DNA from 2 places in the Geobacillus zalihae genome. Region 2 is predicted to be linked to the other one. Evidence: a T-box and tRNA genes for the amino acid it is inferred to sense, from the RefSeq annotation. Region 2 holds a T-box; the other holds one or more tRNA genes.

What was found. A T-box is a leader RNA that pairs with one kind of tRNA and senses whether it is charged. The one in region 2 lies ahead of pheS (phenylalanine--tRNA ligase subunit alpha), so its partner is inferred to be a tRNA-Phe.
Region 1: it has a tRNA-Phe gene. The T-box ahead of pheS (phenylalanine--tRNA ligase subunit alpha) is inferred to sense a tRNA for this amino acid. The anticodon was not compared.

What each region holds. Positions count from the first base shown of each region.
Region 1 covers NZ_CP129217.1:2,930,611-2,934,600, reverse strand. The annotation lists rRNA gene QWV57_RS14820 (23S ribosomal RNA) at 1-1,496, shown strand, start outside; tRNA gene QWV57_RS14815 (tRNA-Asn) at 1,734-1,808, shown strand; tRNA gene QWV57_RS14810 (tRNA-Ser) at 1,813-1,903, shown strand; tRNA gene QWV57_RS14805 (tRNA-Glu) at 1,918-1,989, shown strand; tRNA gene QWV57_RS14800 (tRNA-Val) at 1,999-2,074, shown strand; tRNA gene QWV57_RS14795 (tRNA-Met) at 2,256-2,332, shown strand; tRNA gene QWV57_RS14790 (tRNA-Asp) at 2,338-2,413, shown strand; tRNA gene QWV57_RS14785 (tRNA-Phe) at 2,747-2,822, shown strand; tRNA gene QWV57_RS14780 (tRNA-Thr) at 3,130-3,205, shown strand; tRNA gene QWV57_RS14775 (tRNA-Tyr) at 3,212-3,296, shown strand; tRNA gene QWV57_RS14770 (tRNA-Trp) at 3,306-3,379, shown strand; tRNA gene QWV57_RS14765 (tRNA-His) at 3,397-3,469, shown strand; tRNA gene QWV57_RS14760 (tRNA-Gln) at 3,485-3,559, shown strand; tRNA gene QWV57_RS14755 (tRNA-Gly) at 3,565-3,636, shown strand; tRNA gene QWV57_RS14750 (tRNA-Cys) at 3,646-3,719, shown strand; tRNA gene QWV57_RS14745 (tRNA-Leu) at 3,782-3,866, shown strand.
Region 2 covers NZ_CP129217.1:2,740,303-2,744,292, forward strand. The annotation lists gene pheT (phenylalanine--tRNA ligase subunit beta) at 1-1,526, opposite strand, end outside; gene pheS (phenylalanine--tRNA ligase subunit alpha) at 1,548-2,582, opposite strand; T-box leader at 2,625-2,860, opposite strand; gene QWV57_RS13860 (TrmH family RNA methyltransferase) at 2,948-3,700, opposite strand; gene msrA (peptide-methionine (S)-S-oxide reductase MsrA) at 3,697-3,990, opposite strand, start outside.

The sequences.
Region 1 (3,990 bases), 190 kb from region 2:
GAGATTCCTGTACCACCTCCTTCCCGTTTGAGCGATGGGGGGACGCAGGAGGATAGGGCGAGCAGGCGGCTGGAAGAGCCTGTCCAAGCCGTGAGGCTGATCCGCAGGCAAATCCGCGGATCATAAGGCTAAGCGGTGACGGCGACGGAGTGATCCGGAAGTCCCCGATTTCACACTGCCAAGAAAAGCCTCTAGCGAGGGAAGAGGTGCCCGTACCGCAAACCGACACAGGTAGGCGAGGAGAGAATCCTAAGGCGCGCGGGAGAACTCTCGTTAAGGAACTCGGCAAAATGACCCCGTAACTTCGGGAGAAGGGGTGCTCTTTGGGGTGAAGAGCCCTGAAGAGCCGCAGTGAAAAGGCCCAAGCGACTGTTTATCAAAAACACAGGTCTCTGCGAAGCCGAAAGGCGACGTATAGGGGCTGACACCTGCCCGGTGCTGGAAGGTTAAGGGGAGCGCTTAGCGGAAGCGAAGGTGCGAACCGAAGCCCCAGTAAACGGCGGCCGTAACTATAACGGTCCTAAGGTAGCGAAATTCCTTGTCGGGTAAGTTCCGACCCGCACGAAAGGTGTAACGACTTGGGCGCTGTCTCAACGAGAGACCCGGTGAAATTATACTACCTGTGAAGATGCAGGTTACCCGCGACAGGACGGAAAGACCCCGTGGAGCTTTACTGCAGCCTGATATGGAATTTTGGTATCGCTTGTACAGGATAGGTGGGAGCCTGGGAAGCCGGAGCGCCAGCTTCGGTGGAGGCGGCGGTGGGATACCACCCTGGCGGTATTGAAATTCTAACCCGCACCCCTTAACGGGGTGGGAGACAGTGTCAGGTGGGCAGTTTGACTGGGGCGGTCGCCTCCCAAAAGGTAACGGAGGCGCCCAAAGGTTCCCTCAGAATGGTTGGAAATCATTCGGAGAGTGCAAAGGCACAAGGGAGCTTGACTGCGAGACGGACAGGTCGAGCAGGGACGAAAGTCGGGCTTAGTGATCCGGTGGTTCCGCATGGAAGGGCCATCGCTCAACGGATAAAAGCTACCCCGGGGATAACAGGCTGATCTCCCCCAAGAGTCCACATCGACGGGGAGGTTTGGCACCTCGATGTCGGCTCATCGCATCCTGGGGCTGTAGTCGGTCCCAAGGGTTGGGCTGTTCGCCCATTAAAGCGGTACGCGAGCTGGGTTCAGAACGTCGTGAGACAGTTCGGTCCCTATCCGTCGCGGGCGGAGGAAATTTGAGAGGAGCTGTCCTTAGTACGAGAGGACCGGGATGGACGCACCGCTGGTGTACCAGTTGTCCCGCCAGGGGCACCGCTGGGTAGCTATGTGCGGACGGGATAAGCGCTGAAAGCATCTAAGCGTGAAGCCCCCCTCAAGATGAGATTTCCCACCGCGTTAGGCGGGTAAGATCCCTCGAAGATGACGAGGTCGATAGGTCCGAGGTGGAAGCGTGGCGACACGTGGAGCTGACGGATACTAATCGATCGAGGGCTTAACCTATAAGCGGCTTCTTCCGACGGTTATCTAGTTTTGAGGGAATGAAAAAACTCTTGACAGCTCAGCGCGAATCATTATAATAGTAAATGTCTAAAGAGATGTCATTTCGCAGCAGCTCAGTGACGAGCATTTGCATCATCGGATGAACTGCGAGTTGCCTTGACACGTCCAGCTTCTTTGAATCGGCTGGCAGAGGAAGAGGCAGGGCATCTTATTGGGAGAATTGACCTTCGTTATGATTCCGCAGTAGCTCAGTGGTAGAGCAATCGGCTGTTAACCGATTGGTCGCAGGTTCGAATCCTGCCTGCGGAGCCATCGTGGAGAGCTGTCCGAGTGGTCGAAGGAGCACGATTGGAAATCGTGTAGGCGTGAATAGCGCCTCAAGGGTTCGAATCCCTTGCTCTCCGCCATGATCCATCAGCATGGCCCGTTGGTCAAGTGGTTAAGACACCGCCCTTTCACGGCGGTAACACGGGTTCGAATCCCGTACGGGTCACTTCTTTGTGGAGGATTAGCTCAGCTGGGAGAGCACTTGCCTTACAAGCAAGGGGTCGGCGGTTCGATCCCGTCATCCTCCACCATCTTAATATAAAAGCTGACTTGCTTTCTCATCATCGTGGGGTGGAGCAAAGAGCCTTTGCTTCAACGAATCCGCTTCCAGTTGCCTCGACGCATCTGGCATCTTTGAATCAGCTTGTAGAGGAAGAGGCAACGAACAACAACACTAAAAGTATTGTGAAAATCAACTTACTTTCTTATCGCCGCGGGGTGGAGCAGTCCGGTAGCTCGTCGGGCTCATAACCCGAAGGTCGCAGGTTCAAATCCTGCCCCCGCAACCAAAAATGGTCCCGTAGTGTAGTGGTTAACATGCCTGCCTGTCACGCAGGAGATCGCGGGTTCGAGTCCCGTCGGGACCGCCATCTTTCCAAAAATGCATGATGCAACGAATCATGTGATCGGTGAAATACGGCTCGGCAGCTCAGTCGGTAGAGACGAGCATCCGCTTCATCGAATTCGCATCGAGTTGCCTCGACGCATCCAGCATCTTGGAATCCGCTGGCAGAGGAAGAGGCACAATGCAGCACAAGTAAAGCAGCGTAAAACTTGATACGGCTCGGTAGCTCAGTCGGTAGAGACGAGCATCCGCATCGTCGAATCTGCTGCGAGTTGTCCCGACGCACCCAGCTTCTTCGAATTGGCTGGCAGAGGAAGGGACACAAAAGTCATCAACGAACAAGGGAAAAATAAGATACGGCTCGGTAGCTCAGTCGGTAGAGCAAAGGACTGAAAATCCTTGTGTCGGCGGTTCGATTCCGTCCCGAGCCACCATATAATTGATAGCAAGCTGACTTAGCTCTATTGGCAGAGACGAGCATCCGCATCGTCGAATCTGCTGCGAGTTGTCCCGACGCACCCAGCTTCTTCGAATTGGCTGGTAGAGGAAGGGACACAACAAATGAACAATGAGCCACGATTTATATCATAATTATGCCGACTTAGCTCAATTGGTAGAGACGAGCACTTGCTTCGTCGAGTCGGCTTCGAGTTGCCTCGACGCATCCTGCTTCCTCGAATCAGCTTGTAGAGGAAGAGGCACAGAGCACAACAATGAGCCACCTTCTTGCATTTGTTTTATGCCGACTTAGCTCAATTGGTAGAGCAACTGAATCGTAATCAGTAGGTTGCGGGTTCAAGTCCTGCAGTCGGCACCATTCCTTGGAGGGGTAGCGAAGTGGCTAAACGCGGCGGACTGTAAATCCGCTCCCTTTGGGTTCGGCGGTTCGAATCCGTCCCCCTCCACCATTTTAACAAAGGGGCATAGTTTAATGGTAGAACAGAGGTCTCCAAAACCTCCGGTGTGGGTTCGATTCCTACTGCCCCTGCCATTCCTATCATGATTATGGCGACTATGGCGAAGTGGTTAACGCACCAGATTGTGGCTCTGGCATGCGTGGGTTCGATTCCCACTAGTCGCCCTTCACTTACAACGTTGGGGTATAGCCAAGCGGTAAGGCAACGGACTTTGACTCCGTGATGCGTTGGTTCGAATCCAGCTACCCCAGCCACGGATGCGGAAGTAGTTCAGTGGTAGAACACCACCTTGCCAAGGTGGGGGTCGCGGGTTCGAGTCCCGTCTTCCGCTCTCGATCAAGGCGGCATAGCCAAGTGGTAAGGCAGAGGTCTGCAAAACCTTTACCCCCGGTTCGAATCCGGGTGCCGCCTCCATATCTAATGAATAAAAAAGTGTTGACAGTTGAAAGATGATTTGGTAAATTATTAATTGTCGCGCCGATGTGGCGGAATTGGCAGACGCGCACGACTCAAAATCGTGTGGGGTAGCCCCCCGTGTGGGTTCGACTCCCACCATCGGCATCGAAAATAGGAGAAAGGCTTTAGGGACAAGGGGTTTCACGTAAGTGAAATCCCTTGTTTTTTATTTACCGAATACGATTCGAGAAAAGAAAATCGTGTGCGTACAATCGTGTTCGGTGAGGTG
Region 2 (3,990 bases):
TAGCGGCGGACGCGGCGGCGCTTCGCCTGATGCGGCGTGAGTCCGCCCGGCTTCGCCTCCGCCACCGGCAGCGTCGCCGGCAGACGGTCGTAGCCATACAGGCGCGCCACTTCCTCGATGATGTCTTCTTCAATCGCAATGTCGCGCCGACGCGACGGGACATCGATCGTAAACGTTCCGTTGTCTTCTGTGAACGGAAATTGCAAATTCGAAAGAATCACGGCCACTTCCTCTTTCGACATCGCCGTGCCGAGGACACCGTTGATGCGTTCGAGCGTGACCGTCACCGCCACCGGCTCCTCACGCCACACGCTCGCTTCCACGACGCCGCCGACGACCTCGCCGCCGGCGTATTCGGCCATCAGGGCGGCGGCGCGCTCGAGCGCTTCTTTCGTCCGCGCCGGATCGATGCCTTTTTCAAACCGAGTGCTCGCTTCGCTGCGCAGCCCGTGGTCTTTTACCGCCTGGCGGATGACCGGGCTTGTAAAGTACGCCGCTTCAATAAACACGGTTTTCGTGTCATCGTGCACTTCCGAATTCGCCCCGCCCATCACCCCGGCTAAGGCGACCGGCTCGCGGCCGTTCGTGATGACAAGGTGGTCTTCGGTCAGCTTCCGTTCGACATCATCGAGCGTGACAATCGTTTCGCCTGCCTTTGCGCGGCGGACGACAATTTCCTGCGAACCGAGGCGGTCGTAGTCAAACGCATGAAGCGGTTGGCCGTACTCAAGCAAAATGTAGTTCGTAATGTCGACGACGTTGTTGTGCGGGCGAATGCCGGCTGCCATCAAGCGCGCTTGCATCCAAAGCGGCGACGGGCCGATCCGGACGTTTTTCACGATCCGCCCGGCGTACAGCGGGTTGTCTTCCGGCGCCTCGACGCGGACGGAAATGTATTCATGGACATGTTCGCTGTTTTCCTTGACCGCCGCTTTCGGCAGCTTTACTTCACGTCCGAGAATGGCCGCGACTTCATAGGCGACGCCGATCATGCTTAAACAGTCGGCGCGGTTGGGCGTCAAAGACAGTTCGAGCACTTCATCGTGCAAGCCGAGCCATTCCAGTGCATCGGCGCCGACCGGCGCATCGCTTGGAAAGACGAAAATGCCGTCTGCATACTCTTTCGGCACGACTTTCGTTTCGACGCCGAGCTCTTGGAGCGAACAAATCATTCCGTTCGATTCTTCCCCGCGCAGCTTCGCCCGTTTGATTTTGAAATTGCCCGGCAGCACCGCCCCGACTTTGGCGACGGCGACTTTTTGCCCTTTGGCGACGTTCGGGGCGCCGCAAATGATTTGCACCGGCTCGCCTTCGCCAAGGTCAACGAGGCATTTCCGCAGTTTATCCGCGTTCGGGTGCGGCTCGCACTCGAGCACATGGCCGATGACGACGCCGTTCATCCCGCGGTCGAGCGCCTCAACCCGCTCGACTTCAATGCCGCTTTTCGTGATGCGATCAGCGAGTTCCGCGGCGGTGACCCCCGTCAAATCGACGTACTCGCTCAGCCAACGGTAAGACACGAGCATGGAAAACCCCTCCTTTTTCTGTTACACACGCAAAAATTGCCGCAAGAAACGTAGATCGTTTTGATAGAAATGACGGATGTCGTCAATGCCGTACTTCAGCATCGCGATCCGCTCCGGCCCCATGCCGAACGCAAAGCCGGTGTACGTTTTCGAATCAAAGCCGGCCATCTCAAGCACGTTCGGATGCACCATGCCGGCGCCTAAAATTTCGATCCAGCCGGTGCCTTTGCAGACGCCGCAGCCCCGCCCTTCGCATCGGAAGCAGGACACATCGACTTCGACCGACGGCTCGGTGAACGGGAAAAAGCTCGGCCGGAAGCGGATGTCGCGCCCTTCCCCGAACAGCTTGCGGGCAAATTCGCGCAGCGTCCCTTTCAAATCGCTCATCCGGATGTTCCGATCCACAACCAATCCTTCAATTTGCGTAAACTGGTGCGAATGCGTCGCATCGTCCGTATCGCGGCGGTACACTTTGCCCGGACAAATAATTTTCACCGGGCCGCGCCCGCGGTGTTTTTCCATCGTCCGCGCCTGCATCGGCGATGTGTGGGTGCGAAGCAAAATCTCCTCCGTGATGTAAAACGAATCTTGCATATCGCGGGCCGGGTGGCCTTTCGGCAAATTGAGCGCCTCAAAGTTGTAATAGTCGGTCTCGACTTCCGGCCCTTCGGCGACCGTATAGCCCATGCCGATAAACAAATCTTCAATTTCTTCAATGACGCGCGTCAGCGGATGGGGATTGCCAAGACTCACAGGTCGTCCCGGCAGCGTCACATCGATCGCTTCGGCGGCCAGCTTCCGCTCGACTTCCTCCTGTTCCAGTTTCGCTTGTTTCGCCTCGAGCGCCTGCTGAATCGCCGCTCTCACTTCATTGGCCAGCGCGCCGAGTTTCGGGCGCTCTTCCGGCGGCAATGCCCCCATGCCGCGCAGCACTTCGGTGATCGGCCCTTTTTTGCCCAAGTAAGCGACGCGCACGTCATTCAGTGCTTTGACGTCTTTCGCCTCATCGATTCGGCGAAGCGCTTCTTGCTTCAGCTCGTACAGCCGTTCTTTCACTTGAGTCCCTCCTCTATCCAAAATAAAAAACCCGCCCCCCCGGTAAGGGACGAGTTGTTGCTCGCGGTACCACCCTTGTTAACAGCACAAATGTGCTGTTCGCTTCATTGCGATAACGGCCGAAAGCCGGAACACCTTTACATCCCCTTTTGGGATGGTCCCGGTGTCAACTCGGGAGGTGAACTTCACTTGCGTCAGCCATAAAAACGCTCCCAGTCTCCGGCGTTTTCTCCCTGGATGGCGAGCAGCAAGCTACTTTTCTCCGTCATCGTTGTTGTCCGTATGGGAAATTGTCGCTATTCATTATACGCAAATGAGTGGGCAAAGGCAAGGTCAGGCCGAAATTTCTTTGCGCAGCTCATCGTTTACCGCACCGCCTGCAAGGAATAAAGCAAAATTCCGGCCGCGACGGCGACATTCAGCGACTCGGCTTGGCCGTAAATCGGGATGTAGATGGTTTCCGTCGTCATCTCGAGCCATTCGCGCCGGACGCCGCTTCCTTCATTGCCGACGAGCAAGGCGAAGGAAGACGAAGGCGGAACGGTGCGGTAATCGACGGCATTCTCCAAGGCCGTTCCGTACACCGGAATGCCCTGCTCCTTGAAACGCGCGATCCATTGCACCAAATCGCCTTTGACAACCGGAAGATGAAACAGCGACCCTTGCGTCGCCCGCACGACTTTCGGATTGTACACATCGGCGCACCCTTCGCCAAGGATGACAGCATCGATCCCGGCGGCATCGGCGGTGCGAATCATCGTCCCGAGATTGCCCGGGTCTTGCACGGCGTCAATGAGCAAGGCGGTCTTCACACCTTCAAGCTCGGCTGGCAACTTTCGGCACACCGCGGCGATGCCTTGCGGCGTCTCCGTGCTGCTGATCGCCTTCATCACCGCTTCGGTCACGATCACAACCGGGACGCTGACGTCCCAGCCGGGCGGGATGGCTGTCCGCTCGTCCACCATCAGCTCAACAAGCGGCGCGTTGCTTTTTACAGCCTCTTCGACAAGATGAAACCCTTCAAGCAAAAACAATCCGGTCTCATCGCGCCCTTTTTTGGTCAGCAGCTTTTTCCATTGTTTGACGCGCGCATTTTTCGGCGATTCGATCCGCTTCACCGTTTCGTCCCCCAATGTTTGGCGATAAACTCGTCGCGCCCGGACGCGGCGCGGTCTTGTTTGTAATGCTCCGGATTTTTCTTATGGTAGTTTTGATGATACTCTTCCGCCGGGTAAAACGTCGTCGCCGGCAAAATTTTCGTTACAATCGGCTTCGAGAAGCGCCCGCTTTCCTCGAGCGCCCGCTTTGACTGCTCGGCGAGCTGGCGCTGTTTTTCGTTATGGTAAAAAATCGCCGTCCGGTATTGCGGCCCGCGGTCGTGAAACTGGCCGCCGTCATCGGTCGGGTC